Phenylobacterium montanum: one gene and its partner. Each later gene encodes a partner of the first gene's protein in a complex. Links are inferred from orthologs where the notes say so. Each region holds a gene or a part of one and is shown on either strand. Other genes may lie near its edges.

The links.
Region 2: the proteins of KCG34_RS22700 (region 1) and xseA are in contact, whole or in part, in a cryo-EM structure (PDB 8TXR), measured with the Escherichia coli proteins. The link is inferred for Phenylobacterium montanum from one-to-one orthologs.

Annotation. Positions count from the first base shown.
Region 1 is NZ_CP073078.1:4,950,474-4,965,390, forward strand. The notes cover bases 5,076-7,894. They hold KCG34_RS22700 (exodeoxyribonuclease VII small subunit), read left to right. Parts: upstream 5,076-6,273; coding sequence 6,274-6,516; downstream 6,517-7,894. Other genes in these bases: KCG34_RS26200 (ankyrin repeat domain-containing protein), read right to left, coding at 5,076-5,554; KCG34_RS22695 (GrpB family protein), read right to left, coding at 5,633-6,187; KCG34_RS22705 (polyprenyl synthetase family protein), read left to right, coding at 6,524-7,411; dxs (1-deoxy-D-xylulose-5-phosphate synthase), read left to right, coding at 7,449-7,894. Outside these bases: KCG34_RS22660 (TetR/AcrR family transcriptional regulator), read right to left, coding at 1-407; KCG34_RS22665 (vWA domain-containing protein), read right to left, coding at 404-1,603; KCG34_RS22670 (GNAT family N-acetyltransferase), read right to left, coding at 1,717-2,250; KCG34_RS22675 (histone deacetylase family protein), read left to right, coding at 2,313-3,233; KCG34_RS22680 (histidine phosphatase family protein), read left to right, coding at 3,237-3,929; KCG34_RS22685 (hypothetical protein), read left to right, coding at 4,167-4,475; more of KCG34_RS26200, read right to left, coding at 5,075-5,075; more of dxs, read left to right, coding at 7,895-9,362; flagellar basal body L-ring protein FlgH, read right to left, coding at 9,454-10,197; flagellar basal body P-ring formation chaperone FlgA, read right to left, coding at 10,212-10,985; flagellar basal-body rod protein FlgG, read right to left, coding at 10,991-11,779; flagellar basal-body rod protein FlgF, read right to left, coding at 11,791-12,546; KCG34_RS22735 (flagellar basal body-associated FliL family protein), read left to right, coding at 12,788-13,369; flagellar motor switch protein FliM, read left to right, coding at 13,397-14,461; KCG34_RS22745 (DUF6468 domain-containing protein), read left to right, coding at 14,458-14,917. UniProt on the Escherichia coli protein: Bidirectionally degrades single-stranded DNA into large acid-insoluble oligonucleotides, which are then degraded further into small acid-soluble oligonucleotides.
Region 2 is NZ_CP073078.1:4,231,729-4,246,675, reverse strand. Bases 10,635-13,483 are described here. They hold xseA (exodeoxyribonuclease VII large subunit), read left to right. Parts: upstream 10,635-11,257; coding sequence 11,258-12,709; downstream 12,710-13,483. Other genes in these bases: KCG34_RS19330 (carotenoid oxygenase family protein), read right to left, coding at 12,706-13,483; KCG34_RS19340 (cupredoxin domain-containing protein), read right to left, coding at 10,635-11,146. Also shown: KCG34_RS19385 (ABC transporter ATP-binding protein), read left to right, coding at 1-1,001; KCG34_RS19380 (lysophospholipid acyltransferase family protein), read left to right, coding at 998-1,699; KCG34_RS19375 (3-deoxy-D-manno-octulosonic acid transferase), read left to right, coding at 1,696-2,961; lpxK (tetraacyldisaccharide 4'-kinase), read left to right, coding at 2,958-3,986; KCG34_RS19365 (phosphotransferase), read right to left, coding at 3,942-5,012; purD (phosphoribosylamine--glycine ligase), read right to left, coding at 5,097-6,371; KCG34_RS19355 (hypothetical protein), read right to left, coding at 6,431-6,811; KCG34_RS19350 (hypothetical protein), read right to left, coding at 6,924-8,162; KCG34_RS19345 (putative bifunctional diguanylate cyclase/phosphodiesterase), read right to left, coding at 8,176-10,521; more of KCG34_RS19340, read right to left, coding at 10,523-10,634; more of KCG34_RS19330, read right to left, coding at 13,484-14,097; KCG34_RS19325 (TetR/AcrR family transcriptional regulator), read left to right, coding at 14,181-14,789; KCG34_RS19320 (glyoxalase superfamily protein), read right to left, coding at 14,767-14,947. UniProt on the Escherichia coli protein: Bidirectionally degrades single-stranded DNA into large acid-insoluble oligonucleotides, which are then degraded further into small acid-soluble oligonucleotides.

The DNA of each region.
Region 1 (14,917 bases):
CCTTCGCTCCTGGCCCGGATCAGGAACTGCAGCGAGATCAGCCGCTCGCCCTTGGGATCCAGCCAGCGCACCGGCGGGGCGATCAGCGCCTCCAGGATCGCGCGCACCGGCGGCTTGCCCTGATGCGCGTCGGCCGCCTCGTGCAGCATCCGCGCACGGGCCCGGTTCAGCTCGGCGGTGCGGCGCAGGAAGATGTCCAGCAGCAGCGCGTCCTTGGAGCGGAAGTGGTAGTTCACAGAGGCGAGGTTGACCCCGGCCTCGGCGGTGATGTCGCGCACCGAGACCTTCTGGAAGCCGTGCACGGCGAACAGCCGCTCGGCGGCGGCGAACACCAGGTTCTTGGTCGCCGCCTGGCTCTCCTGATCGGTCTCTTCGTGGTCCAGGTCGGCCGGATGCGGGTCGCTCAACGCACGAGCTCGCGCATGGCCTTGTCCAGGCCTTCCAGGGTCAGCGGGTACATGCGGTCGTTCATGATCTGGCGGATGACACCGATGGAGGGGGTATAGTCCCAATGGCGCTCGCCCGTAGGGTTGAGCCAGACCACGCTATCGTAGATTTGCGTGACTCGGTCCAGCCAGATCGCGCCGGCCTCCTCGTTCCAATGCTCCACCGAGCCGCCCGGATAGGTGATCTCGTAGGGGCTCATGGTCGCGTCGCCGACGAAGATGATCTTGTAGTCGCGGCCGTACTTGTGGAGCACATCCCAGGTGTCCATCTTCTCGACGTTGCGCCGGCGATTGTCCTTCCACACGCTCTCATAGAGGCAGTTGTGGAAGTAATAGAACTCCATGGTCTTGAACTCGGTCCTGGCCGCCGAGAACAGCTCCTCGCAGAGCTTGATGTGGCTGTCCATCGAGCCGCCGATGTCGAAGAACAGCAAGACCTTGATGGTGTTGCGGCGCTCCGGCCGCATGACCACGTCCAGATAGCCCTTGTTGGCCGTCTCCTTGATCGAGCCGTCCATGTCCAGCTCGTCCGGCTGGCCCTGGCGGGCGAATTTCCGCAGGCGGCGCAGGGCGACCTTGATGTTGCGGGTGCCCAGCTCGACGCTGTCGTCGAGGTTCTTGTACTCGCGCTTGTCCCAGACCTTGATCGCCTTGCCGTGGCGGCCCTTGTCCTGGCCGATGCGGATGCCTTCCGGATGGAAGCCATTGGCGCCGATGGGCGACTGGCCGCCCTTGCCTCGGCCGCCGCCCTTCTTGCCCTCTTCATCGCCGTCGCCGTCGTCGCCCTCTTCCTTCTGGCGGCGCATCTGCTCGGCGATCATCTCCATCAGCTTGTCGAAGCCGCCCATGGCCTCGATCTGCTCGCGCTCCTCAGGGGTGAGGAACTTGTCGGACAGGGCCTTCAGCCACTCGGCCGGGATGTCGGAGAGGACGCCGTCGCTCATCTTCTCCAAGCCCTTGAAGACGTGGGCGAAGACGCGGTCGAACTTGTCCAGGTTGCGCTCGTCCTTCACCAGGGCGGCGCGCGAGAGGTAGTAGAAATCGTCCACCGAGCGGTCGATCACGTCGCGATCGAGCGCCTCCATCAGCATCAGATATTCCCGCAGCGTCACCGGCACCTTGGCCTGGCGCAGCTCGGTGAAGAAGTTCATGAACATGGGACTGTCCCGGTCGTTCGAACGCTCGTTTGGAACAAGATTGAACGCGGCCGGCTCCGAAGTCCAGCGCGGATCAAGCCGATAGGGTGCGGCGCGGAGGATGTTCGCTCGCGCTACCCCCGACGGCGCAGGATGAACTCGTGGTCCCGGGTCTTGCCGACCGGGAACTCGTATTCGCCGACCTTCTCGAAGCCGTAGCGGTAGTAGAGCTGCTGGGCCTTGTGGTTCTGCGACCAGACGCCGATCCAGAGGTCGCGGCCGGGCTTGGCCAGCCAATCCAGCACGGTCTCCATCAGCCGCTTGCCGAGGCCGGTCCCTTGCGTCTGCTTGCGCACATAGATGCGCCAGAGTTCGCCGCAGCTCTCCGTCACCTCGGGGTGCGGCAGATGGCAGGGCCCGGCCAGGGCGTAGCCGATCGCCCGCCCGCCCGCCTCGGCGATCCAGAGGCCGAAGGCCGGGTCGACGGCCCAGGCGGCGTAGCGCTCGGGCGTGTGCGCCTCGGCCTGGAAGGCGGCCAGGTCCTCGGGCGGATAGAGGTGGGCAAAGGTGTCGGCGAAGGTTTCCCGGCCGAGCGCGGTCAGTGTTTCAGCGTCTTCCGGCGTCGCCTTGCGGATGGTGATGGGCGTCATAGATGCGGCTTGGCTCATCCGGGCTCTTTCGCACAGCCGGGGGCTTCTTGGAATCGGCCGAATTGAGGCAGACTGGAAATATGAGCCTGATCCTGTTCACCCACCCCGACATGCTGGGCCACGAGCCGGGCCGCAATCACGTCGAGCGGCCGGATCGGCTGCGGTCGGTGATGGGAGCCCTGGACGACGCCACGGGCCTCGATCTCGACCGGCGCGAGGCGCCCGAGGTCGATGCGGCCGACCTGCTGCTGGTCCATCCCAAGGCCTATGTCGACGAGATCATCGCCGCCGCGCCCGCCACCGGCTTCGTCAAGCTGGACCCCGACACCGGCATGTCGCCGGGATCGCTGCTGGCCGCGCGCCGGGCCGCGGGCGGGGTGGCCGCCGCCGTGCGCGCCGTGGCGGCGGGGGAGGGGACCAGGGCCTTCTGCGCCGTGCGCCCGCCCGGACACCACGCCGAACCCGAGCGCTCCATGGGCTTTTGCCTGTTCTCCAACGTCGCCGTGGCGGCGCGGGTGGCGCAAGGCCTGGGCTACGCTAAGGTCGCGGTGGTGGATTTCGACGTGCACCACGGCAACGGCACCCAGGCGGCCTTCGAGGCCGATCCCAGCCTGTTCTTCGCCTCGATCCACCAGTGGCCGCTCTATCCCGGCACGGGAGCCCCGTCCGAGACCGGGGTCGGCAATGTTTTCAACACCACCGTCGCGCCCATGTCCGACCGGGCGGTCTGGCGGCGGGCCTTCGAGGGGCTGATGCCGGCGCTCGACGCCTTCGACCCCGACCTGGTCATGATCTCGGCCGGCTTCGACGCCCACGCCCGCGATCCCCTGGCCGAGCAGGCGCTGGAGGCCGAGGACTATGCCTGGGCCACCCGCGCGATCCTCGAGGTGGCCCGGGCACGGTGCGGCGGGCGGGTTGTCTCCTCGCTCGAAGGCGGCTACGACCTCGAGGCGCTGGGCCAGTCCGCCCTGGCGCATGTGCGCGCGCTTGGGGAGGGGTAGGACATGGAGCGGCTCGCCTCGGCTGCGCTCCAGTCCCAGAACATGTCGACGGACCCGAACGGCCCATCCCAGCCCGCCCCCTTTCAGCCGGATCTGGCTCCGCCGGACGTGGCCCAGGCCAAGTCTGCGCCCGGCGCCATCATCACCGTGCGTCACGGCCGGCCGAACGTCTCGCGCAAGGTCATGCTCAACGCGGCGGAATACGCCGCCTGGTGGGGCCGCTACGAGGAGACGGGGCTGAAGCCAGGCCAGGTTCCGCCACCGAGCCTTATGGACATAGTGCGCAAGGCCGCGGTGGTGCTCTCCTCCAGCCGCATCCGCGCCGTCGAAACGGCGGAGGCCCTGACCGAGGGCCGCGGCTTCGAAATCGACGACTCGCTGATCGAGGCCCCGCTGCCGCCGCCGCGCTGGCCATCCTGGCTGAGGCTGCCGCCCACCGTCTGGGGGGTGATCGCCCGCTTCTGGTGGTGGTTCCTGAACCACCACGAGGGCCAGGAGAGCCGCAAGCAGGCCGAAGCCCGCGCCCAGGCCGTGGCGGCGCGCATGACCGAACTGGCGCGCCAAGGCGACGTGGTCATCGTCGCCCACGGTTTCTTCAACACCATGATCCGCCGCTACCTCCGGCGCATCGGCTGGACGATCGTCGAGAGCGAAGGCGGCCTCAGCTACTGGTGCCGCCGCCGCCTGGTGCGGTGAGGGTTCTGTTTGAATTCGTACAACAAATTCCGCTGATCCCGGCGAACGCTGGGACCCAGATCGTATGGCTCTGACGAGGCAGGCTAAAGGTGAGTTTCGGCGCAGAAGCTGGCGGTTGAGAGCGACCCGTTGCGGAAGCGCCGCCGCGAAGCGTAGCTTCAGCGTGAGGCGCGGGGGTGGCGAATGTTCGGATGGTCCAAGAATAAGCCGGCCCGGCTGCAACCCGAGAGTAGATGGGTGACCCTGGTAGATGGGGACTGCATCAGCGTCACGGATGGCGAAGGCCAGATCAAACGCATCAACAAAGCTGACCTATCCGGCCTCGCTATCGAGACAAATGATAGCGGACCATGGGGCGCGGATGTCTGGTGGCTGATTTTCGGCGATGAAGATCAGTTGGCCTGCACCTTTCCACAGGGAGCGACGGGCGAAGGGGCAGTCGTCGATTTCCTGACTTCGCTCCCGTCCTTCGACCACAGCGAAATGATCAAGGCCATGACATCGACAGGGAACGCAGTCTTTCCTGTTTGGCGAAAGGCGGCCTAGCGAACGGTGAGTTCCGGGCTGGATGCTGGTGACGGCACCCGACCCAAAGTGGTCGCCGACGCAGCCAGCCCGCAGGCACCACCTGCTTGGCCATTGGTCAGTCATAAGTTTCGGGAGACAATCTCAACGTCCCCGCATCTCACGGCTTGAAAATCGACGCTCACATGGTCTCCAGGTCTGGAGCTCTTCTGAAAGCTAATGACCAAGCGAGTTGGCGTCTCCCACGTCATACTGAGTAAGATCGTACTGTATTCGTGGGACAGTGTGAGAATGTTTGTCGATGGTCCTGGCCGCCCTTTTTGTTTGAGGTCGACCAGGGTCTCGTCCCAATCACCGCCAACGTTTCCGATGATTTGACTGCGCGCCGTGGCTATCCAGCGACCGTCTGGCGAAGGCTGATTGGATGACCACGTAATTGTTGGCGAGTCGTGGCATGCCGTAACCGCTGCAAGCAAAATGACAGCGGTGAGCGATAGGGAGCCTATTTTTTTCATGCCCGCCGGCGACTGCGCATTCGAGATCAGCCTTCGTTTCGACTTGTCATTTCAGTGAACATGGTACCCGTCAATGCCCGACGACGTTGGGTCTCCTTTCCACCCTCAGCGGCCCTTAGACAGGGGCGAAAGCCGCCCTGCCAATCGGTCGAACCCACCATATGAAGCGTAGTCGGCAGCAGTAAACCGACCGCACCTCAAGTCGGGGTCGGCTCCACGCTCCAAGAGAAAGGTGGCGATCTCCTCATCACCGGCCCTCGCGGCCACCATGAGCGGCGTGACCCCATCTGCAGGCAGGTCCAACAGGGCTCCGCCATCCACGATCGCCCTGACCGCATCTAGAGACCCGCTCTGAACCGCAAGCATGAGACAGGAGGAATCTCCGCTCAACGTGATCGCATTCGGGTCCGCGCCGACAGATATCAACGCGCTTATTACGACGGCTTGATCGCCCACCGCTCCGCGCAGGCATGACCACATGAGAGGCGTAAATCCGCTCCCATCGCGCAGGTTGGCGCCACTCCCTGCGAGGGAGCGGATCGCTGGCAAGTCAGCGTTGTATGCGGCGAGATGCAGACCTTCCATGCTTGACCATAGCCGATCGGCGCGGCGGCTCCCCACCCTCCTCAACCCTCCGGAACGTCCGGTTCCGGGAACCTCGCGCTATCCTAAGCCCGGCCACCACGCCTCCGCCCGCTTCTGGCAGGCCAGGATCCAGTCGGACTTGGCGTCGTTGTAGGCCAGCATGTCGTGGGCGGCGATCCGGGCGGCCTTTTCCTTCTCCGCCTCGTAGGCCAGGGCCTGGCCCGGGTGGGCGCGCAGATAGTCGCGGAAGGCGAGGTGGCGGGCGATCTCGCCTGAGCCCGCCTGCCAGCAATGCACATGGAACAGCCGGCGCCCGGTTTCCGCATCGCTGAGCACGCAGAAGCGCCGGCCGGGCAGGCCGAATTCGCCGCGCCAGACATAGCCGAGCGCGACGACCTCAGCCTCCTTGGCGTCCAGGGCGGCGAGATCGCGCACGATCGGCAAGAGATCGACGATCGGCTTGGCCTTGATGCCGGGGATCGCGGTCGAGCCGATGTGGTGGACGGTGATCAGGTTCTCGCCCAACACGCCCGCCAGCCGGGCCGATTCGGTTGCCGCCTGGACCGCCCAGGCGGGATCGTGCGGCCAGAGCTCGACCGAAACCTGTTCCGAAGCCGGGCGAAACCGTTCCATCGCATCTTCCCAATCGCTGAAATCCGGGTTTTCACCACCGCCGATCCGGCTCTAAGCTAACCCAGCACACAGGTTTTGAAGAACACATGCCCGACACCGCCGACATCGCCGCCATGAGCTTCGAACAGGCCCTGGCGGAACTGGAGAAGATCGTCGGCGCCCTCGAATCGGGCCAGGCCCCGCTGGAGGCCTCGATCGAGATGTATGAGCGCGGCGCGGCGCTGAAGGCGCACTGCGAAAAGCGGCTGGAGGCGGCTCGTCTCCGGGTCGAAAAGATCGTCGTCGGACCGCAAGGCGTCACCGGCGCCGAGCCGGCCGAATTCACCTAAGCCCGCCATGGACGCCTCGCTCGCCCAGCGAATCGCCGAGGCCGCCGATCTGGTCACCGTGGCCCTCGACGCCCTCCTGCCGCGCGGGGAGGGCCCCGAGCAGCGCCTGACCGAGGCCATGCGCTATGCGGCGCTCGGCCCCGGCAAGCGCATGCGCCCGTTCTTCGCCATCGAGACCGCGCGGATGTTCCAGGTCGAGGAGCGGCCGGTGCTGCGCGCCGCCTGCGCCATCGAGTGCATCCACGCCTACAGCCTGGTGCACGACGACCTGCCCTGCATGGACGACGACGACCTGCGCCGCGGCCGGCCGACCGTGCACCGGGCCTATGACGAGGCCACCGCCGTGCTGGCGGGCGACGCCCTGCAGGCGGCGGGTTTCGAGATCATGGCCCATCCCGACACCCACCCGGATGGGGCTGTACGCGCGGAGCTTGTGCGCAGGCTCGCACTCGCCTGTGGCGCCAAAGGCATGGTGGGCGGACAAATGATCGACGTAATCGGCGTCGGCGGCGACCTCGGCGCCATCGCCCGCATGCAGAGAATGAAGACCGGCGCCCTGATCGCCTGCGCCTTCGACGTGCCGGTGATTCTCGCGCGGGCGAGCGAAAACGCCCGGCAGGCCCTGGCCGCGTTCGCCCAGGATCTGGGCCTCGCCTACCAGATCATCGATGATTCGCTGGACCTGGAAGGCGACGAGGACCTGCTCGGAAAGCGGGCGGGGGGCAAGGACGGAAGGCGTGGAAAGGTCAATTTCGTCACCCTCTTAGGGGTTGACGCAGCGCGCGAGCGGGTGGACTTGCTAGCGACACAGGCAAAGGCGCATCTGGACATGTTCGGCGCAGACGCCAAATACCTGCGGGACAGCGTCGATTTCGTGCTAGATCGCCGCCACTAACTTTTTTGGAAGGTCGGGCCGTTGCGCCCGAAGCGCGATGGCTCCAACGACCCCCCTGCTCGACACCGTCAATTCGCCTGCGGACATGAAGAAGCTTGGCCTGACCGAGCTGCGTCAGTTGGCTGATGAAGTCCGGGCCGAGACGATCCAGGCCGTGTCGGTCACGGGCGGCCACCTGGGCGCCGGCCTGGGCGTCGTGGAACTGACCGTGGCCCTGCACCACGTGTTCGACACGCCCAAGGACATCCTGATCTGGGACGTCGGCCACCAGGCCTATCCGCACAAGATCCTCACCGGCCGCCGCGACCGCATCCGCACCCTGCGTCAGGGCGGGGGCCTGTCGGGCTTCACCAAGCGGGCCGAGAGCGAATACGATCCCTTCGGCGCCGCCCACGCGGCCACCTCGATTTCGGCGGCTCTGGGCTTCGCTGTCGCCCGCGACCAGCGCGGGGAGAAGAACAAGGTCATCGCCGTGATCGGCGACGGCTCGATGAGCGCCGGCATGGCCTATGAGGCCATGAACAACGCCGCCCATGCGACCAAGGACCTGATCGTGGTCCTCAACGACAACGACATGTCGATCGCGCCCCCGGTCGGCGGCATGAGCGCCTATCTGGCCCGCCAGGTTTCCGGCAGCGCCTACCGCTCGCTGCGCAAGATCGGCCGCCAGGTGGCCGGCGCCCTGCCCAAGCCGCTGAAGGAAGCCGCCCGCAAGGCCGAGGAGTACGGCCGCGGCATGGTCACCGGCGGCACCTTCTTCGAGGAACTGGGCTTCTACTATGTCGGCCCGATCGACGGGCACAATCTCGAGCACCTGGTTCCGGTGCTGAAGAACGTGCACGAGATGACCGACAAGCCGGTCCTCGTCCATGTGGTCACCCAGAAGGGCCATGGCTACGCCCCGGCCGAGAACGCCGCCGACAAGTACCACGGCGTGGTCAAGTTCGACGTGGTCACCGGCCAGCAGTCGAAGGTCCCTGCCAACGCCCCCAGCTACCAGAAGGTGTTCGGCGCCGAGCTGGTCCGCCAGGGCGAGAAGGACAAGCGCATCGTCGCCATCACCGCGGCCATGCCCTCCGGCACCAGCGTCGACATGTTCGCCGACCGCTTCCCCGACCGCGCCTTCGACGTGGGCATCGCCGAGCAGCACGCGGTGACCTTCGCCGCGGGCCTGGCGGCCGACGGCATGAAGCCGTTCGCGGCCATCTATTCCACCTTCCTGCAGCGCGGCTACGACCAGGTGGTGCATGACGTGGCGATCCAGCACCTGCCGGTGCGCTTCGCCATCGACCGCGCGGGCCTGGTGGGCGCCGACGGTCCGACCCACGCCGGCAGCTTCGACGTCGGCTATCTGGGCGCCCTGCCGGGCTTCGTGATCATGGGCGCGGCCGACGAGGCCGAGCTGACCCACATGGTGGCCACCGCCGCCGATATCGACGATCGCCCCAGCGCGGTGCGCTATCCGCGTGGCGAAGGCACCGGCGTCGGCATCCCCGACAAGGCCGAGATCCTGCAGATCGGCAAGGGCCGCGTGGTCCGCGAAGGCAATACGGTCGCCATCCTCTCCTTCGGCACCCGCCTGCAGGAATCCCTGCGCGCCGCAGACCTGCTGGCCGCCCGCGGCATTTCGACCACGGTGGCCGACGCCCGCTTCGCCAAGCCGCTGGACGAGGACCTGATCCTGCGCCTGGCCCGCGAGCACGAGGCGCTGATCACGGTCGAGGAAGGCTCGGTGGGCGGCTTCGGCGCCTTCGTGCTGCACATGCTGGCCGATCGCGGCGCGCTGGACAGCGGACTGAAGATCCGCACCCTGACCCTGCCGGACATCTTCCAGGACCAGGACAAGCCGGACCTGATGTACATCCAGGCTGGCCTCGACGCCGACGGCATCGCCCGCGCGGCCCTGAGGGCCCTGGGCGTCGATACGGCCAAGGCCGGATTGAGGGCTTAACTGCCGAGAGCCGCCCAGGCAGAATTTGCCCAGGCGGCGGGCATCGTCGAATTGAGGCCCTTCCTCCAGGCTGGAGGAGGGGCCTTTTCGTTTAGAACGGCGAGAACTTCTGCAGCAGGGCCGTGCCGCCCGAGGTCTTCTGCACTGCCGCCAGGTCGCCCTGGCCGCCGTAGCTGATCCGCGCCTCGGCCAGCTGGGTGTGCAGGATGGTGTTGGACGAGGAGATGTCCTCCGGCCGCATGATCCCCGACACGGTCAGCTCGCGCATGTCGTTGTTGGTCTTCACCTGCTGGCGGCCCTGGATGATCATGTTGCCGTTGGGCAGCACCTGGGTCACCACCGCTGCGATGGTCAGGGTGATCTGGTCCTGGCGCGTGATCGTGCCAGTGCCGTTGGCCGCCAGGCTGGTGTTGGTGTTGATGGCGTTGCCCGGGTCGAAGGCCTTGGGCAGCACCTTGCCGAGGGTGGATTCCAGGCCGAGGAAATTGGTGATCCCGGCCTTGTTGGTGCTGGTCTTGGTCGCGGCGGTGGCGTTGGAGATGTTGGCGCTGTCGTTGATGTTCACCAGCACGGTGATGATGTCGCCGACGCGGGCGGCGCGCTGGTCATGGAAGAACTGGCGCGCGCCGGTGCGCCACAGCGAGTTGGCCGAGGCGGGCTGGGGCGCCGGATCGCGCGCCGAAGCCAGGGACAGCACCTGCTGGTCGGCGGGGACCAGGGCCGAGGGATAGTTCATCGGCGACATCTTGGGACCGTTCAGGGCGGTCTTCACCGAGGTGCAGGCGCCCAGCGGGGCGACGGCGGCGAGCAGGGCGACGATCACGAGGCGGCGCATGGCGGGCTGACCTTTCAGCGGGCTGCGAATTGCTGGGAGGAGGGGAAGGCGGCGCGGTACTGCTCGGCGGCGGGGCCGACCACGGCCTGGTCGGGGCCGATGGCGATGGCCTGCAGCACCTTCTTGGAGACGGTGTTCATCACGGCCACGGGCTCGCCCGCATGGGCGGCGGCCATGGCCTTGCCGGTGAGGATCAGGCTGATGCCGTCGGCCTGGTAGCTCACCTGCACCACATCGTCGCGCTTGATCACCTCGGCGGCGGCGGCGTCGTGCATGGCGGCGGCCGAGCCGGCGCGCAGGGGCCGCCGCGCGGCCTTGCCGATCAGGGCGTCGGCGTCGCGCGGCATGTCGCCGGGGGCGGAGAAGGACGGGACCTTGGCGTAGGTCAGGTCGGTCGGCTGGATGATCTCGCCGGCGGCGATGTTGCGGGCCCAGGTCAGGGCGTCGATCATCTTTCCGGCGGGCGCGCCGCGGGACGGATCGCCGGCCATGTCGCTGCGCACCACGATGCGGCGCAGGCCCTGCGGGTTGGCCCAATCCAGCCCGTGCTGGCGGGCGATGGCCTGCACCTCGCCGGCGTCGAGCACCGCCGACTGGCCGGCAGGGGCGCCATAGCCGACCATAACCTCGCCGGCCGCGCCGGCGCCCTCGAACAGGTCGCCCAGGGTCACCGTGCGGCCGCTGGCCACATCGGGTCTCAGGCTGACCGGCTCGCCGGCCAGGGCCGCGCTCGCCGCCGCAAGGGCGATGGCGGCGCCGGCCAGGAAGGAGAGGATGCGCTGGCTCATCTAGGTCAGGTCTTCATTTGCGAGGTGGTCGACAGCATCTGGTCGGCGCTGGTGATGACCTTGGAGTTCATCTCGTAGGCGCGCTGGGCCACGATCAGGGCGCTGATCTCGGTCACCGGGTCGACGTTGGAGCTTTCGGTGTAGCCCTGCATCAGGGTGCCGACCCCCTGGACGCCGGGCACGCCCACGGTCGGCGCGCCCGAGGCGCTGGTCTCGGTGAACAGGTTGTTGCCGTTGGCCTCAAGGCCCGCCGGGTTCAGGAAGGTGGCCAGCTGGATGGTGCCGACCACGGTCGGGGCCTTGGCCCCCGCCGCCGTCACCTGCACCTGGCCTGACTGCGAGATGGTGATGTTGGTCGAGCCCTGCGGGATGGCGATCTGCGGGATCACCTGGTAGCCGTCCTGGGTGACCAGCTGGCCCTGGGCGTTCATCGAGAAATTGCCGGCGCGGCTGTAGGCGGTTTCGCCCGAGGGCAAGAGGATCTGGAAATAGCCCTGGCCGTCGATGGCCACATCGAGGTTGTTGCCGGTCGCGGTCGGCGAGCCCTGGGTGTCGATGCGATAGACCGAGCCGGCCTTGACGCCGGCGCCGATCTGGACGCCGGTCGGCACGATGGTGCCGGTGTCCGAGGACTGCGAGCCGGGCCGCTCGACATCGAGATACAACAGGTCGGCGAACTCGGCCCGCTGCTTCTTGTAGCCGACGGTGTTCATGTTGGCGATGTTGTTGGAGATCACCTCCACGTTCAGCTGCTGGGCCGCCATGCCCGTCGCCGCAGTGCGCAAAGCCATCATGGCCTAATCTCCTATTGAACCGCGCCAAGCCGCTGGATGGCGGACTTGGACAGGTCGGACGTATTGCTGATCATCTGGCTGACGGCCTCGTAGGCGCGCTGGATGCGGATCAGGTCGGTGATCTGCACGATCGGCTGCACGTTCGAGGCTTCCAGCATGCCCTGCTGCACCGTCGCGCTGGTCGCCGGCTGCGGGGTCTGGTTGGTGGTGTTGGCGTAGAGCCCGTCGCCGGCCTTGGAGAGCTGGGACAGGCTGTCGAAGTTTACGACGCCGATCTTGCCCGTGACCTGGCTCTGGGCCTGACCGGGGGCCTTTTGGGTGATGGTGCCGTCGCGACCGATGGTCACGGGCCCGTTGGCGCTGTTGATGCTGATCGGCGCGCCGTTGGGGTCCAGCACCGGGTTGCCGGACTGGGTGGTCAGCTGGCCCTGGGCGTCCAGGGTGAAGCGGCCGTCGCGGGTGTACTCCACCCCGCTGGCGGTCTGCACCTGGAAGAAGCCCTTGCCGGTGATGGCCACGTCCAGCGATCCGCCGGTCTGGGTCAGCGAGCCTTGCGTGAAGTCCCGCGCCACCGCGCCGTCCAGGGTGTATTGGATGGTCGCCTGCTGACCGATCGCCTTGGGCGGGGTCACCGGGTCATCTTCGCTGGTGAGCGATTCGACCTTGAAGCCGTTGGTGTCGGCGTTGGCGACATTGTTGGCCACGATGTCGAGCTCGCGCTGCAGCACCATCTGCCGCGACAAGCTGACATACATCGTGTTGTCCATGGGGACCCCCGGGGCGAGCCTTAACGATTGCCCAGGGCCTGCTGCAAGGCGCGGGCCAGTCTGAAAGTTGAACAAAATCAACAAACCGAATGGTTAATTCGGCGCCGGGCGCCGATCTTGGCCCGGCAAAACTTGCCGCCTTGCAAGAAGGTTAAAAAGCAATCCTTAACCAACTCACGGGCATGGTCGGGAAGAACAGATTCCCCCGGGCCCGCGCGGGCTCGCATCCGGCGTGGACCCGATGGCCAAGGACACGGCTAACAAGCCCGATCCCGACGAGGACGAAGACCTCGATGGCGCGGAAGGCGCGCCGAAGAAGAAGATCCCGCTGATGTTCATCATCGGCGGCGCCGCTGCGGCTGTCATCCTGCTGGGCGGCGGCACGACCGCGTTTCTGCTCCTGGGCCACAAGCCGGCCGGGGCGCACCAGGACAAGGCGCCCAAGAAGGAAGACAAGAAGAAGGACGACAAGAAGAAGGACGACAAGAACGGCGCCCAGATCGCCGACGGTCCCGATGGCGTCGTCTTCTACACCCCGCCCGACATCGTCGTGAACATGCAGACGGCCGACGGCAAGCCGACCTTCCTCAAGCTCAAGCTGACCATGGAGCTGCCGGACAAGGCCACCGCCGACGTGCTCGACGAGAACATGCCCCGGCTGCAGGACATGTTTCAGACTTTCCTGCGAGAACTGCGCCCTGAGGACCTGAACGGTTCGCAAGGCACCTTCCAGCTGCGCATGGAGCTTCTGCGCCGCGTGCGGCTAGTGGTCGCGCCCGCTCAGGTCAACACGGTGCTGATCGAGGAGATGCTGATCAACTAGGCCCTCAGCCTTTTTGCATCCGACGCCATGGCCGATTCCGACAACGAAGAGTTCGAACCCAACACCACGCCCGCCTCCGAATGGGAGAGCGGCATGGGCATGGGCGCGGCCGAACGCATCCTCAACCAGGACGAGATCGACAGCCTGCTGGGCTTCGACCTGGCCGACGACGAGACCAACGACCGCACCGGCATCCGGGCGATCATCAACTCGGCCCTGGTCTCCTACGAGCGCCTGCCGATGCTGGAGATCGTCTTCGACCGCCTGGTGCGGTTGATGACCACCAGCTTGCGCAACTTCACCTCGGACAATGTCGAGGTCAGCCTCGACAACATCTCCTCGATCCGTTTCGGCGACTATCTGAACTCGATCCCGCTGCCGGCGATCCTGTCGGTGTTCCGGGCCGAGGAGCTGGACAACTACGGCCTGCTGACGGTCGACTCCAACCTGATCTATTCGATCGTCGACGTGCTTCTGGGCGGGCGCCGCGGCACCGCGGCCATGCGCATCGAAGGCCGCCCCTACACCACCATCGAGCGGGTGCTGGTGCAGCGGATGGTCGAGGTGGTGCTGCACGACGCCAAGCAGGCCTTCGAGCCCCTGACGCCGGTGACCTTCAACCTCGACAGGCTGGAGACCAATCCGCGCTTCGCCGCCATCGCGCGTCCCGCCAATGCGGCGATCCTGGTCAAGCTGCGCATCGACATGGAAGACCGCGGCGGCCGCATCGAGCTGCTCTTGCCCTATGCGACCCTAGAGCCGATCCGCAAGATGCTGCTGCAGCAGTTCATGGGCGAGAAGTTCGGCCGCGACAACATCTGGGAAGGCCACCTGGCCACCGAGCTCTGGACCACCCAGCTCGACGTCCACGCCGTGCTCGACGAGCAGCAGGTCAACCTGCAGAAGGTGCTGAACCTCAAGGTCGGCGAGACCCTGATCCTCAACGCCACGCCCGAAAGCCTGATCGAGCTGCGCGCCGGCGAAGTCACCCTGACCCGCGGCCGCATGGGTCGGCGCAACCACAACATCGCCGTTCGCATCGAGGCGCCCCTGTCGCCCTCGGCCAAGAACGCCATCCAGAGGCTGTCATGAGCCCGATCTCGCTGTCGCTGAACCTGCTGCTCGCGGGCCTTCTGGTCGTGACCCTGATGTACGGCTATCGGCTGTCGCGCCAGCTGAAGGCGCTGAAGGACAGTCATGAGAGCTTCGCCAGGGCGGTAGGCGACCTCGACCGCGCCGCCCTGCGCGCCGAGAGCGGGCTGAACGAGCTGCGGAGCAGCACCGACGAGGCCATCGAGCTCCTGATGGGCCGCATCGACCGGGGGCGCGAGCTGGCCAAGCAGCTGGAGGTGCTGACCGCCCGCGCCGAGGCGGCCGCCGACAAGGCCCAGGCCGCCCGTCCCGCCGCCCCGGTCCGCTCCATCTTCGACCGTCCGCGCGCCTCGGCGTCCCAGGGCGCTGCGCGCGAGATCCCCGGCCTGCGCGAAACCACCGACGCCGAGGCGGAAGCTGCGGCCGAGGCCCTGGTCCTGCGCCTCTCCGAGCGTG
Region 2 (14,947 bases), 720 kb from region 1 along the record:
CGTTGATGACGCTGATTACGGCGGGAGTTTTGGCCTATGCCGGTTGGCGCGCGTTGGGCGGCCATATCAGCGTCGGCGCCCTGGTCGCCTTCCTGGGCGCGCTCAGCATGGCCTCCCAGTCCCTGCGACAGCTAGCGAACCTGCAGACCGTGTTCAGCGAGGGGCTTACGGCGGCGGCCAGGCTGTTCGCCGCGCTCGACGTGGAGCCAGAGATTAGGGATGCGCCGAGCGCTGCGCCGCTGCAGGGGGGCGAATTTCATCTCCGGTTCGAAACCGTCGATTTCAGCTATGGCGCGGATGAGCAGGCTCTTCATGGAGTTTCCCTCGAAGCCCGCCGCGGCGAGACCGTGGCCCTGGTCGGCCCGTCGGGCGGCGGCAAGAGCACCATCCTGAACCTGATCCCGCGCTTCTATGACGTGACCGCCGGCGCGGTCACCCTGGACGGGCGCGACGTGCGCAGCCTGACCCTGGCGAGCCTGCGCCATCACATCGCCCTGGTCACCCAGGAGCCGTTCCTGTTCGACGACACGATCCGCGCCAACATCGCCTATCCCAATCCCGAGGCCAGCCAGGCCGAGATCGAATCCGCCGCCCAGCAGGCCGCGGCGCACGACTTCATCCTGTCCCTGCCCAAGGGCTACGACACCCCGGTGGGCGAGGCCGGGGCGCGCCTCTCCGGCGGCCAGCGCCAGCGTATCGCGATCGCCCGCGCCTTCCTGAAGAACGCCCCGATCCTGCTGCTCGATGAGGCCACCAGCGCCCTCGATACCGAGAGCGAGGCCCAGGTGCAGGCGGCCCTGGAGCGGCTGATGGCCGGCCGCACCACGCTTCTGATCGCCCACCGCCTATCGACGGTGAAGAACGCCGACCGCATCTATGTCATCGACCGCGGCAGGGTGGTGGAGACCGGCACGCACAACGAACTGGTGCGCGCCGGCGGCCTCTATGCGCGCCTGGCCAAGGCCCAGGACCTGGAATCCACGCCGGAGGCGGCCGAGTGAGCTCCTTCGTCCGCCATCCGCTGGTGCAGAGCGCCATCTCCTGGATCCTGACCGGCTATGTGAACTTCGCGCTCGAGACCACCCGCTGGCGGTTCGAGGACCGGGCAGGGGTGGATTCCATGGTCGCCTCGGACCAGGGCGCTATCGGCGCCTTCTGGCACGGGCGCATCACCATGGCGGTGGTCTGCCGGCGGGTGCTGAAGCACAAACCGCGGCGGGTGATCATCTCGGCCTCTCGCGACGGGGAGCTGACCGCGCGCACGGTCGAACGCCTGGGCTTTCCCTCGATCCGCGGCTCGGCGGCCAAGAAGGGCAAGGACGCCGACAAGGGCGGTGCGGCCGCTTTCCGCCAGGCCCTGCGCTTCATGCGCGACGGCGGCCTGATCGCCATCACCCCCGACGGCCCGCGCGGCCCCAACCAGGTGATGCCCGAGGGCACGGTGATCATGGCCCAGGCGGCCAAGGTCCCGGTGGTGCTGTTCGGCCTCGCCGCCACACCCGCCATACAGTTCAAGAGCTGGGACAAGGCGCGCGTCCCCGTGCCCTTCGGCCGCGGTTGCGTGGTGTTCGACGGGCCGCTCTATGCTCCGGCAGCCACCGACGAGGCCACGCGCGAGGCCACCCGCGCCGACTGGCAGGCGCGTCTGATCGCGGCGCAGAACAAGGCCGAGGCGATCCTGGCCGGGAGCCAGGTTTGAGCCAGGGCGGGCCCCTGCCGCTGGCCCTCTATGCCGGCCTGACGGGCCTGATCGAACCCCTGGCCCCGCGCCTGCTGCAAGGACGCGCACGGCGCGGCAAGGAGGATCCGGCGCGCCTGGGCGAGCGGCTGGGCCGCGCCTCGGTCGCCCGTCCGCCAGGGCCGCTCGCCTGGCTGCACGGCGCCAGCGTCGGCGAGAGCCTGTCCCTTCTGCCCCTGGTCGAAGCCTTCCGCACGCGCCGACCCGACGCGACTGTGCTGGTCACCTCGGGCACCCGCACCTCGGCCGAGTTGCTCGCGCGGCGATTGCCGGCGGGCGCGATCCATCACTATGCGCCGATCGATGGGCCGGCGGCGGTTGCGCGCTTCCTGGATCACTGGCGGCCCGACCTGGCGGTGCGGGTCGAGAGCGAGCTGTGGCCGAACCTGTTGCTGGAGACGAAGCGGCGGGGCGCGCGCATGGCCCTGCTGTCGGCGAAGCTGTCGGAAGACAGCGCCCGCAGCTGGTCGCGCCTGCCGCGCTCCGCCCGAGCATTGTTCGGCGCCTTCGACCTCGTCCTGGCCCAGGACGCGACGGCGGCGGCGCGGCTGGAGCGCCTGGGCGCCAAGGTTGCGGGCCTGGCCGATCTCAAATTCGGCGCTGAGGCGTTGCCGGTCGACCCCGCGGCGCTGGACGCCCTGCGCACTGAGATTGGCGGCAGGCCGTTGATCCTCGCCGCCAGCACGCACCCCGGCGAGGATGAGCTGGTGCTGGGGGCCTTCGCCGAGATCGCAGCGCCCGAAGCCTTGCTGGTGATCGTTCCCCGCCATCCCGAGCGCGGTCCCCAGATCGCGGCCTTGGCTGAGGCGCGCCTGGGCGCCGTCTCCCTTCGCAGTGCAGGCCAGGGCCTCAACGCGGTCAGCGTCCACGTCGCCGACACCCTGGGCGAACTCGGCCTGTGGTTCCGCCTGGCGCGGCTGGCGGTGATCGGCGGCGGCTTTGTAAGCGGCGTCGGCGGGCACAATCCGCTGGAGCCGGCCAGGCTGGACTGCCCGTTTGTCTCCGGTGGCCAGGTCGAGAACTGGGCCACCGCCTATGCCGAACTGATCGCCGTCGACGGCTGCGCCCTGATCGAAGCCAGCGAACTCGGCGCCGTCATGAGCGCGGCCCTGCCCGGCGACCCGGCCCTGGCCGCGCGAGCCGGGCGGGCTTGGGCCTATGCCCAGGCGCGGGACGTCGAGGCGCGGGCGGCGCTGGGGCGGGTGGTGGAGTTGCTGCCATGAGGCTCGCCACGCCGCGCTGGTGGTATGCGCGTGACAACTCCGCCCCGGTGCTGCGCGCCCTGCTCAAGCCAGCATCCTGGATCTGGGCCTGGGCGACGGCGCGGCGCATCCGCCGAGCCCAGCCGGTCGATGCGGGCCTGCCGGTGATCTGCGTCGGCAACCTGACCGTCGGCGGAACCGGCAAGACGCCGGTGGTGCGCGAGATTCTGCGCCTGCTGCGGGCGGACGGCGTGGAGGCCGCCGGCCTGTCGCGCGGCCATGGCGGCAGCCTCGCCGGGCCTATCGAGGTCGATCCCGCCCGGCACGACGCCGCCGCGGTCGGCGACGAGCCCCTGATGCTGGCCGGCGACGGGCCGTTCTGGATCGCCCGCGACCGCGTCGCCGGCGCGGTGGCGGCCAAGGCGGCTGGCGCCCAGGCGATCGTGATGGACGACGGCCACCAGAACCCCAGCCTGAAGAAGGCTCTGTCGCTGGTGGTGGTCGATGGCGAGACCCGCGACGGGGAATGGCCGTTCGGCGACGGGGCCGTGTTCCCCGCCGGGCCGATGCGCGAGCCACTGGCCCCGGGCCTGGCGCGGGCGGACGCTGTTATCGTGCTGCTGCCCGCCAGCCTCGATGCGCCCGACCCTGAGCTTTTGGCGCTGTTCCAGGGAAAGCCGGTGCTGACCGCACGGCTGGAGCCTGCCGCGCCGCCGCCTAGGGGCCGCCAGCTCGGCTTCGCCGGCGTGGGCAAACCCTGGAAGGTCGAGCGCGCCCTGCTCGCCGCCGGCTGCGACCTGGCCGACTTCGTTCCCCTGCCCGACCATGCCGCCTATGGCGCCGACACCCTGCGCTTTTTGGAGCGTCGCGCCACCGAGCTGGGCGCCGGCCTGGTCACCACGGAAAAGGACTGGGCGCGCCTGCCGCCGGACTGGCGCGCCAAGGCGGTCGCTTGGCCGGTCCGGGCGCGGTTCGAGGACGAGGCGGCGCTAAAGGCCCTGCTACGCCCCAGCCTTCTTGGCGTATTCCCAGGCGGCCTCGCCTAGCAGCGGCACGCGCTCGGCCATGGCCGCGGCCTGGGGACTGTTGGCGGTGCCGTCGCGCACCCGGCCGACGATGCCCTGGCAGATGCCGGCCAGCCGGAACATGTTGTAGGCCATGTACCAGTTCAGGTCCGGCAGGCCGTCTCGGCCGGTCAGGCGGCAGTATTCGGCGACCGCCTCGTCCATGGTTGGGATGCCGTGGCCCTTCAGGTCCGGCAGGGTCGATATCGCCCCGTTGACCCAGTTCATCAGCAGATAGGTGAAGTCGGCCAGCGGATTGCCCAGGGTCGAGAGCTCCCAGTCCAAGACTGCGATCACCCGCGGCTCGGTCGGGTGCATGACCATGTTGTCCAGGCGATAGTCGCCGTGGACGATGGTGGTCTGGTCGTCGGCGGGTGTGGTCTTGGGCAGCCACTCGATCAATCGCTCGATCGACTCCAGATGGACCGTTTCGGAGGCCTTGTACTGCTTGGACCAGCGGTCGATCTGGCGGGCGAAATAGTTGCCGGGCTTGCCGAAACCCTCCAGGCCCACGGCCTGGTAGTCGGTGTTGTGCAGGTCGGCCAGGGTCCTGATCTTGGCCATGAACAGGGCGTGGCGCTCGGCCGGCTGATAGCTCGGCAGGGTCTGATCCCAGAGGATCCGCCCCTCGACCATGTCCATGACGTAGAACATGGTGCCGATGACCTCGTCGTCGACGCACAGGCCGTAGGGCCGCGCCACCGGGAAGCCGGTGGGATAGAGGGCCGAGATCACCCGGAATTCGCGATCGACCGCGTGGGCCGAGGGCAAGAGCTTGCCCGGCGGCTTGCGTCGCATGACGTACTTCTTGCCCGGCGTGACCAGCTGGTAGGTGGGATTGGACTGGCCGCCCTTGAACTGGCGCACCTCCAGCGGGCCTTCGAAGCCCTCGACATTGGCCTGCATCCAGGCCAGCAGCCGGGCCTCGTCGAAGCGGTGGCTTTCGGCGACCGGCTTGGTGCCCGTGTTCAGCTGCTCGCGCTGCTGTTCGGCGGTGTCGTCGGCCATCGCGTCCATCCCTCTTACGCTCGTTTGAATTTCGACTTTAGCGAGGGCGAGGCGGGCTGCAAAGCGCCGGACGCAGCGGGAGGGCTACCGCCCCAGGGCCCGCCAGCCGATGTCGGTGCGGTGGAAGCCGCCGGGCCAGTCGATGCGGTGCTCGATCGCCGAATAGGCGCGGGCCCTGGCCTCGGCCAGGGTCTTGGCGTGGGCGCAGACGTTCAGCACCCGCCCGCCGGCCGCGACCAGCTCGCCATGGCCGTTGCGGGCGGTGCCGGCGTGGAACACCACCACGCCCTCGCCCAGATAGGACTCGGCGCCGCCGATCACCGTCCCGGTCTCCGGCGCAGCGGGATAGCCCTTGGCCGCCAGCACCACGCACATGGCGGCCTCGTCACGCCAGACCGGCTTCGGCATCCCGCCCAGGGCGCCCTTGGCGCAGGCGACGAGATAGGGGACGAGGTCGCTCTCCAGGCGCAGCATCAGGACCTGGCACTCCGGATCACCGAAGCGGACGTTGAACTCCACCAGCTTGGGGCCGTCCCTGGTGATCATCATCTCGCAGAAGATCACGCCGCGATAGGGCGCGCCCTCGGCCGCGATACCAGCCAGGGCCGGTTCGATCAGGCGCGTGCGGGCGGCCTCGACCACCGCATCGGACAGCACCGGGGTCGGGGCATAGGTTCCCATGCCGCCGGTGTTGGGGCCCTCGTCGCCGTCATAGGCGCGCTTGTGGTCCTGGGCGCCGCCGAACAGGATGCAAGTCTTGCCGTCCGACAGGGCGAACAGCGAGGCGATCTCGCCCTCGAGAAACTCCTCGATCACCACCCGGGCCCCGGCCGCGCCGAAGCCGCCGCCCAGCATGTCGTCGATCGCGGCCTCGGCGGCCTCGCGGCTCTCGGCGATCACGACGCCCTTGCCGGCGGCCAGGCCGTCGGCTTTGATCACATAGGGCGCCTCGAAGCGGTCGAGGAAGGCCTTGGCCGGGGCGGCCTTGTCGAACACGCCATAGGTGGCGGTCGGCAGCTTGTGACGGTCGCAAAAGGCCTTGGTGAAGGCCTTGGAGGATTCAAGCTGGCCGGCGGCCTTGGTCGGGCCGAAGCAGGGAATGCCGGCGGCCTCCAGGGCGTCGGCTAGGCCAGCCTCCACCGAGACCTCGGGGCCGATCACCACCAGGTCGGCGGCGATCTCCTGGGCCAGGGCCATAAGCCCCGGCACGTCTGTCGCCTTGAGGTTCCGGGTCTCGGCCAGGGCGGCCATGCCAGGGTTGCCGGGGGCGCAGACCAGCCGCTTCAGAAGCGGGGACTGCTGGATCTTCCAGGCCAGGGCGTGCTCGCGGCCGCCCGAACCGACGAGGAGAATGTTCATGGGGCCGCCCTGTCGCGCCGGACGGGCGCAACGTCAAGAGGCTGGGCTGAAGGGTGGGGCTATTGCCGGGTGGCGGTGAAGGGGCCGGTGTAGCCGGCGACCGAAATCGTGCCGGTCATGGAGGCGCCATTGACCACGCCATCATATTGAGCGCGGTAGGTCTTGAACAGGAAACGGCGGTGATAGGTCCACGAGACGTGATCACCCTTTACCCCGCTCTCGGTCAGCACATGGGCCTCGCCGCTGGCGTCGCCGTCGCGGCACAGGCCGGCCAGGCCCTCGCCCTGGCGCTCGAACTCGCAGCGCACCTGGACCGGATAGCCTTCGACCTTGCCCTTGACCGCCCACGCGCCGGTCACCGTGTCCACGTCCGCGGACACCAGGCCCGGAATGGCGACGACGGCGGCGACGACCGCCAGGGATTTCAGCCAATTTCTCATTGCGGCCCATATCAGATCATAGCGCTCTGGAATCAAGACCCGAGCTCGGCCGTGGGGCGTTGATCCGGTCACATCGTATTTCGATACGTGACAGACACCGGGCCGGGACCGCCTAGTAGGCGAGCCTCAGCGCCGCCTGGACCACGGTCTGGGTCTGCTGCGCCGGCTCGCTGAGGATGTCGGTGCGGGCCGGGCGATCGGATTCCACGTGCAGCATTTCGACCAGGCCGGTCAGATGGCGGCCGAGCTTTCTTTTGTAGTCGGCGGTGATCGCCCAGCCGTGCTCCTGGGTCAGGCCGTATTCGGGATCGGTGCGGTTCTTGGTGCTGAAGACATCGATCCGCCCGCTGACCGAGTCCTCGCCAAACCATCGGGTCGCCATCAGATAGGCCGACGAAAAGCCGGTGTTCACCCAGGGATCGCCATAGCCCATGCGGGTATCGCCGATCATGGCCTGGCCCATCAGGCGCGTGTTGTCGTCGATGGCGAAGGTGGCGCCGAGGCCCAGGAAGCGAGTGTCCCAGGCCCATTGCAGCTTTCGAAACGATCTCAGGTCGCCGAGGTTGTCGTAGAACACCGCGTCCAGGCTGAGACGCGCCGTCGGCTTGAAATCCAGCCGGCCATAGGCGCCCGCGCGGCCATCGAGGCTGCGCACCGGATTGGTCACTTCCGCCTGGACGTATTCCATGAAGTCGGCCAACGGGGGCAGGCGATAGCGCCCGCTGGCGTTGGTCTTGACGTCGTCCAGAGCCCAGCCGCGGGTGGCCAGGAGCGTGCCCGAGGTGTCGTTGAAGCCGAACACCGCCGCAGTGGCGCCGATCTCGCGCTCGCCGAACGCCTTCCTGGCCGAGACCTCGAAGCCGACCACCTTGACCTCCTCGCCCACCCAGCTGTTGATCGCCGAGGGGGTGATGGTTTCGGCCGGGGTCCAGAACAGGCCCTCGTGCTCCTGCGAGATCGGCGGATAGAACAGGCCGGCGCGGACGGCGATGTGGACGCCGTCGATCGGCAAGGGGCGATAGCGCACGAAGGCCTCGCCGATACGCGCGCCGTGGTCGTGGTCAGGCTGGATCTCGCCCTCGACCACCGCATCCAGGTTGCTGGTCAAATAGGGGTTCCAGGCTATGGCCGCCTCCCCGACACTGAGCCGGGCGCCCTCGCCGCCATAGCGGGTCTTGCCGAAGCCGCCGTCCAGCCAGGACTTCTCCCCGTCACTGGCGGTGGCGCGCAGGTCGAGGTAGGCGGAAAAGGTCTGGGGCGCGATCAGCTGCGCCAGGCCGGCTTGCGACTGCGCCAACGCCGCGGTCGGGGCCGACGCCAGTACGAGGACGGCGAGCAAGCGAATGGACAAGGCCGCTCCCTTTCTAGGCGCGGGATTTCAAGACCTCGGCATCCTCGCTGAGAAAGTTCAACAAGCCATTGAGCGGCATCGGTTTTGCGATCAGGTAGCCCTGGGCCAGGTCGCAGCCCATGCCGGTGAGCAGAGCCAGGGCCGCCTCGGTCTCGATGCCTTCGGCGGTGACCTTCATGCCGAGGCCGTGGGCCAGGTCGATGGTCGAGCGGACCAGCAGCGCGTCGCGCTGGCTTTCGCCCATGGCGAAGACGAACGACTTGTCGATCTTCAGTTCGCCCGCGCGGATCTGCTTCAGATAGGCCAGGGACGAGAGGCCGGTGCCGTAGTCGTCGATGGAGACGGCGACGCCCGCGGCGGTGAAACGGTCGATCACCGCCAGGGCCAGCTCCGGGTTCTCCACCACCGCCGTCTCGGTGATCTCGAAGCAAATGTCGCCGCAGGCGCCAGCCACCAGTTCGAGCGCCGCCTCGGCGAAGGCGAGGTCGCCCAGCAGGCGGCCGGAGACGTTGACTGAGACCGCAAGCTCGTGGCCGGCGGCGGCCATGGCCTTCTGATCACGCACCGCCTGGGCCAGAACCCATTCGGTCAGGGCGCGGATGTGGCCGGTCTCCTCGGCCATGCCGATGAAGCGGTCGGGCGGCAGAAAGCCGCGGGTCGGGTGGATCCAGCGCACCAGGGCCTCGGTTCCCGTCACCCCGCGGCGGCGCAGGTCGAACTTGGGCTGATGGTAGAGCGCCATGTGGCCGGCCTCGATCGAGGCGCGCATCTCGCTCATCAGCGACAGGTTGGCGGCGGGGTCGCCATAGGCCTTGGCGTCGAAGGCCATGGCCGCCCGTTTGGCTGAGCGGGCCTGGTCGACGGCGATATTGGCCCGGTCGATCGGCGAAGCGACCCGGTCGGCGTCCTCTGCATAGGGTGCGAGGCCCAGGGTCAGGCTGACGTCGACCACGTTCTCGGCCAGGCGCAGGGGCTCTTCCAGCGCCTCGCGCAGCGCTTCGGCCCGGGCCATGGCGGCCTCGCGGCTCTCAGCCTCGAAAGCCACGCCGAGAATGGCGGTGGTCAGGCGGGCGGGCCGGGTCTCGGGCGCCAGCCTGGCCAGGCGCGCGCCCAGCTCACGCATCATCTCGCCGAACAGGGCATGGCCGATGGCGCCGCGCACATGGGTCAGGCGATCGACGCCGAGGGCCGCGACATAGATCCGCTCGGCGCGCGCGCGCTCGGCCAGGGCTGCGATATCGCGCGCCAGTGCCTCCCGATTGGGCAGGTCGGTATCGCCGTCGTGCAGCGCCATGTGGGTGATGCGCCGCTCGCGCTCGCCGATCTCGGCGGCCATGCTGTTGAAGCCCTCGGCCAGGCGGCCGATCTCGTCGCGGGCGGTGACGGTGACGCTCGCCGCCTCGCCGCGCTGCAGGCGATGAGCGGCCTGCTCCAGATCGGAAAGAGGCCGCGTCACGCCGCGCGCCAAGGCCCAGCTGCCGGCGATCAGGAGCGCCAAGCCGGCCAGGCCGATCAGGCCGAGCGCGCCCAGCAATGGGTGATAGGGGGCCATGGCCCGGGCCATGGGATAGCGCAGCATCAGGACGATCGGCGCGCCGGGGTCGAAGCTGTGCAGCGGCTTGACCAGGGCCATGCTGTCGCCGGCCGCCGTGTCCAGCTTGCCTGGGCTGGCGTGGCTCGCCTTGAGGGTCGCCTCGATGAAACGGCCCACCGTCGCCTGCGCCTTGGCGTCTCGCGGATGACCTGCTTCGCCCCAGGCGCCGCCGGGCGCGCGAGCCAGGACCGAGGCGTCGAGCGGGATGGCCGAGAGCTTTTCCAGGGCGTTCATCTGGTCTCGATCGAGCCGTTGGGCGAACACGACCCAGCCCATGGGCAGGGGCGCAAGGACCGGAGCGGAAATCGCCTGGTAGGGTTCGCCGTGCATGACGAACACGCCGGCCACCGCATCATCGCCCTCGATCCCGGCCAGGGTCGCCGGGGTCAGGCTGGAAAAGGCTCCGCCGTCCCCGCCGGCGAGGCTGCCGCCATCCGCGCCGATGACGAAGGCGGTGTCGGCGCCGAGGCGCACGCGCAGATTTTCCAGCGCCGAGCTGATCGTCGCCGCATCGTGGGTGGCGATGGCCGAGCGGAAGCCGAAGTCGCGGGACAACAGTCCTGCGCCGTTCTCGAGCTGGGCCGTGCGCAGGGCCCAGATGCGGTCGAACACGGTGCCGCTGGCCGCCAGTTCGCCGCGCACGACGCGCTGGGCGTTGTCGGAAATCGCCGAATAGACCTCGGCCGAGGCGAGCAGGAGCCCCAGGGCGAACAGGCCGGCATAAAGCACCGTCAGCTTGGTGCGCAGGCGACGGAAGGCCAGCATGTCAGTACATGTTGTGCATGGCCGGGGGCTGGCGCACGTCGATGGCGAAGGCCTCGGTCCCATGGCCCACGCTTACGGTGCGGCTGACCTCGTTGCCCGGCGCGTGCAGATAGGGCCTCCAGAGCTTCAATGTCGCCGCCCCGGCCGGCAGATCGTGCAAGGTCACCATGCCGCTGGCGTCGGTCTTGGCCGCATAGGGGGTGTCGACCACCTTGACGAAGGCGACCATCTGATCGTGGATATTGCAGCCCAGCGCGATCACCCCGGCCTTGTCGAAGCGCACGCTGCGCTCCTGGTCCGAGCCGTAGAGCTTCAGCTCGAACGGATGGGTCGCCGAGAAGGAATAGACGTGGTGGCGCACCTTATCGAGGTTGGGAAAGGCCACTGTGGCCCCCACAGGCGCGATCAGCACGAAGGGATGGAACTGGATGTTCTGCTGGCTGACCCGCATGGGCCAGTCGAAGTGGTTGGCGCTTAAGGGGGCCGCGCCCGCCTGCGGATAGACCGTCACCACGGCGTCGGCCACCGGCGCGCCGGCGGTCGTCTTGACCTGGACCGTCAGGTCGGCGGCGGAGGCGGCGCCGGCGGCCAGCAGCCACGCGGCAAGGGCGAAAAGGGCGCGCATGTCCGCAAGGGTTAACCGCGCCGAGTGAATTCCAAGTAAAATCAGCGAGACCGAGCAGAGCGACGGCGGGCTTTCAGACTCGGTCGAATACCCTATCTTGGCCCGGTGAGCCTGACCGACGATCCCCATCCCGCCCCAGCCGCCGAGAGCGACGGCAACGCCAAGGCCTATTCCGTCTCGGAGCTGGCCTTCGCGCTCAAGCGCACCCTGGAGGAGACCTACGGCTTTGTCCGCCTGAGGGGCGAACTGTCCAAGGTCACGCGCCACGCCTCCGGCCATTGCTACCTGACGATCAAGGACGAGCGCGCCTCGATCGACGGGGTGGTTTGGAAGGGCCAGGTGCGCGGCCTGGCGGTCCAGCCGCAGCAGGGTCTGGAGGTGATCGTCACCGGCAAGATCACCACATACCCGGCCTCGTCCAAGTACCAGATCGTCATCGAGACCATGGAGCCGGCGGGCATCGGCGCGCTCCTGGCTCAGCTGGAAAAGCTGAAGGCCAGGCTGGCCGCCGAGGGCCTGTTCGCACCCGAGCGCAAGCGGCCCCTGCCGGCCAGCCCGGCGGTTGTGGGCGTGATCACCAGCCCTACGGGCGCGGTGATCCGCGACATCCTGCACCGCATCCGCGACCGCTGGCCCTGCCATGTGCTGGTCTGGCCGGTGGTGGTGCAGGGCGACCAGGCGGCGCGGCAGGTGGCCGCGGCCATAGCCGGCTTCAACGCCATGGGCTCGGATGGGCCGGTCCCGCGGCCGGACGTGTTGATCGTGGCGCGCGGCGGCGGCTCGGTGGAAGACCTCTGGGCCTTCAATGACGAGGCCCTGGCCCGGGCGGCGGCCGCAAGCGAGATCCCGTTGATCTCGGCCGTGGGGCACGAGACCGACACCACCCTGATCGACTTCGTCTCCGACCGCAGGGCCCCCACCCCCACCGCCGCAGCCGAGATGGCGACCCCGGTGCTGGCCGAGCTGCGCGCCGCCGTCGCCGACCGCGACAGCCGCCTGACCCGCTCGATGGAGCGGCTGAGGGAGACCTTGCGCAACCGCCTGGCCGCCGCTGCGCGCGGCCTGCCCAGGCCCGCCGACATCCTGGCCCTGGCGCAGCAGCGCTTCGACCTCGCCGCCGGGCGACTGGGCGCGGGGCTGGAGCGAAACGCGGCCGCGCACGAGCGGGACCTGGTCCGGGTGGCTGGCCGGCTCTCGCCCGGGCTGCTGCTGAGACCCCAGGCGCAGAAGGCTGAGCGCTTGGCCGAGTTCTCGGGCCGCATGCCGCCCGCCGTCATCCGCCGCCTCGAACGCGCCGCCGAGCAACTGACGGCGCTCGACAAGCTGCGCGTCTCATTCAATCCCGACGGCCCCCTGGCGCGCGGCTTCGCCCGGGTCAACCGGGCGGATGGCGCCCTCGCGCGCTCGGCAGCCGTGCTCCAGTCCGGCGAACAGGTCCGCCTGACCTTCGCCGATGGGACCCGCGAGGCGGTGATCGACGGCGAAGGCGGAGCGGCCCCGCCCGCGCGCAAGCCGCCAGCGAAGAAGCCGGCGGCCGCCACGCAGCAGGGCGATCTGTTCTAGCCCTGGGCCGACCGCCAATTCCCGTGGAAGCCGAAGGGCACGCGGCGGGGAACCTGGGCCGTCGCGATCGGCCCCGCCGCTACGTCCTGGGCCTCGAACACCAGAAGCTCGCTGCGGTCCACTGGCGCGCGATAGGCCACGGCCAGCAGCCAGCCATCGCCCTCCTCAGCCGAGGCTGAGCGCGGCACGAACACCGGCTCGGACGTCGCATCGCCGAACGGCAGTTCGAACACGCTGCGCTTGCCGGTCGCAAGGTCCAGGTGGGCGATGGCGTCGGGACGGATTTCGCCATTGCGCGCGGTCTGGCCCGCCCACCAGCCATGACGATAGGAGAGCCCGGCTCGGCGTTCGTCGAAGCGGGGGAACTCGCCCGGCAGGTCGTCGATATAGTCGCGCTTGATGTGGTCGCTGGCGCCCGACAGGTCGAAGGTCCATCGGGCCATGCGGGCTGCGGCGTTGTCGCCCCGCTCGCCATTCACGTCCGGGAACAGCGGCGCACGCTCGTACTGCATGACGTCGGCGACGATGCGGCCGTCCTCTTCCCACGCGTTCATCGGGTGGAAGACGTAGTTGGCCTCGGTATGGAACCAGCGGATGGTGTCCACGCTGGCGTCGCGCCGCATCACCCCCACATAGGCGCCCTTGTCCGGCTCCCAGGCGAAGGCCGGCCCGCCGGCCATGGCCCGGGCGAAGTCGCCGGTCAGGGGCAGCACCGGGAACAGCACATAGTGCTCGGTGACCAGGAAGTCGTGGATCATGCTGCAATAGGGCGCCTCGAAGGTCTCGCGCCGCACAAGCCGCCCCGCCGCGTCGGCCACGCCGTAGCTGACCTTGTTCGAGAACGGCATGGCTTCGTCCATATAGGCGAAGAACACCATCTCGCCGGTGTCGGGGTCGATCTTGGGGTGGGCGGTGACCTTACCGCCCAGGTCGACATAGCCGGTGGTCTCCAGGGTGATCGGGTCCATGGCCGTGGCCGGATGCGCCTCCTCCAGGGCCAACAGCTTGCCGCCGTGCCAGAGGATGTTGGTGTTGGCGACCCCGCCGTCCTGGCCCATGGCCAGGGGATCGGTTTTGCGCGGGTCGCCCCAGGTATTGAACAGGCGCCGGCCGTGCTCGTTCTCCAGCTTCCACTTGGGCGTGCGCACATAGCGGTTCAGGTAGCGGACCTTGCCCGCATCGACGTGGAAGCCGTGCACCATGCCGTCGCCGACGAACCAGTGATAGTCGCTGTCGGGCTCGAACTGCGGGTTGGGGCCGGTGCGATAGAGGCTGCCGGCCAGGCCCGCGGGGATCTCGCCCGTGATCTTCAGCTCGAAATCGTCCTCGCTGCGCACCGGGGCGTAGTTGCCGCGCAGGAAGGGGTTCGTGGTCACCGATCCGTCCATGGCCGGACTCCCTATAGATAAATATACGATGTAAATTTATATCGTAAGACTATAGAAGATGCAAGTCACTTTCAGGAGAGCCGATGCCCAAGGTGCTGAGCGAGGCCGAGATCGCCGATTTCCGCGAACGGCTGATCGACGCAGCCGAGCGACTGTTCGCAGAGAAGGGCCTGGAGGCGGTGTCCCTGCGCCAGCTGGCGGGCGAGCTGGGGGTCAGCGCCATGACCCCCTATCGCTACTTCAAGGACAAGGACGAGATGCTGGCCGCGGTCCGCGCGCGCGGCTTCGACCGCTTCTCCGAGGCGCTGGAGACGGCGTTCGCCAAGCCCGGCACGGCGGACGAGCGCGCCGCCGCGGCCAGCGACGCCTATGTCCGCTTCGCCCTGGAACAGCCGGCGGCCTATGGGCTGATGTTCGACCTCAGCCAGCCGACCGAGGGCGACTATCCCGACCTGGTGCGCGCGCTGTTGCGCGCCAAGAAGACCATGACCGCCCATATCGAGCTGTTGATGGCCGAGGGCCGTATCGCGGGCGACCCGATCGTGCTGGCCCACGCCTTCTGGGCCGCCCTGCATGGCCTGGTCATGCTGAGGCTGAGCAGCAAGTTCGCTGACGATGTCGATTTCGACGCCGTGCGGCGCGCATTGTCCGGCGCCCTTGCGCGGGGGGTCAGGCCCGGCGCAGGGTCATGATCCCGTCAGGCCGCCCCTTGGCGTCTATGCTGGCGCCGGTGGGCGCGATCAGGGCGCGCACGTTCTGCCGCAGATTGCTCATCAGCTTGGACTTGCTGATCTCGACGGGCGCATCGAAGCGCACCGCATAGCGCCGCCCCAGAGGCTCGTGCGCGAAA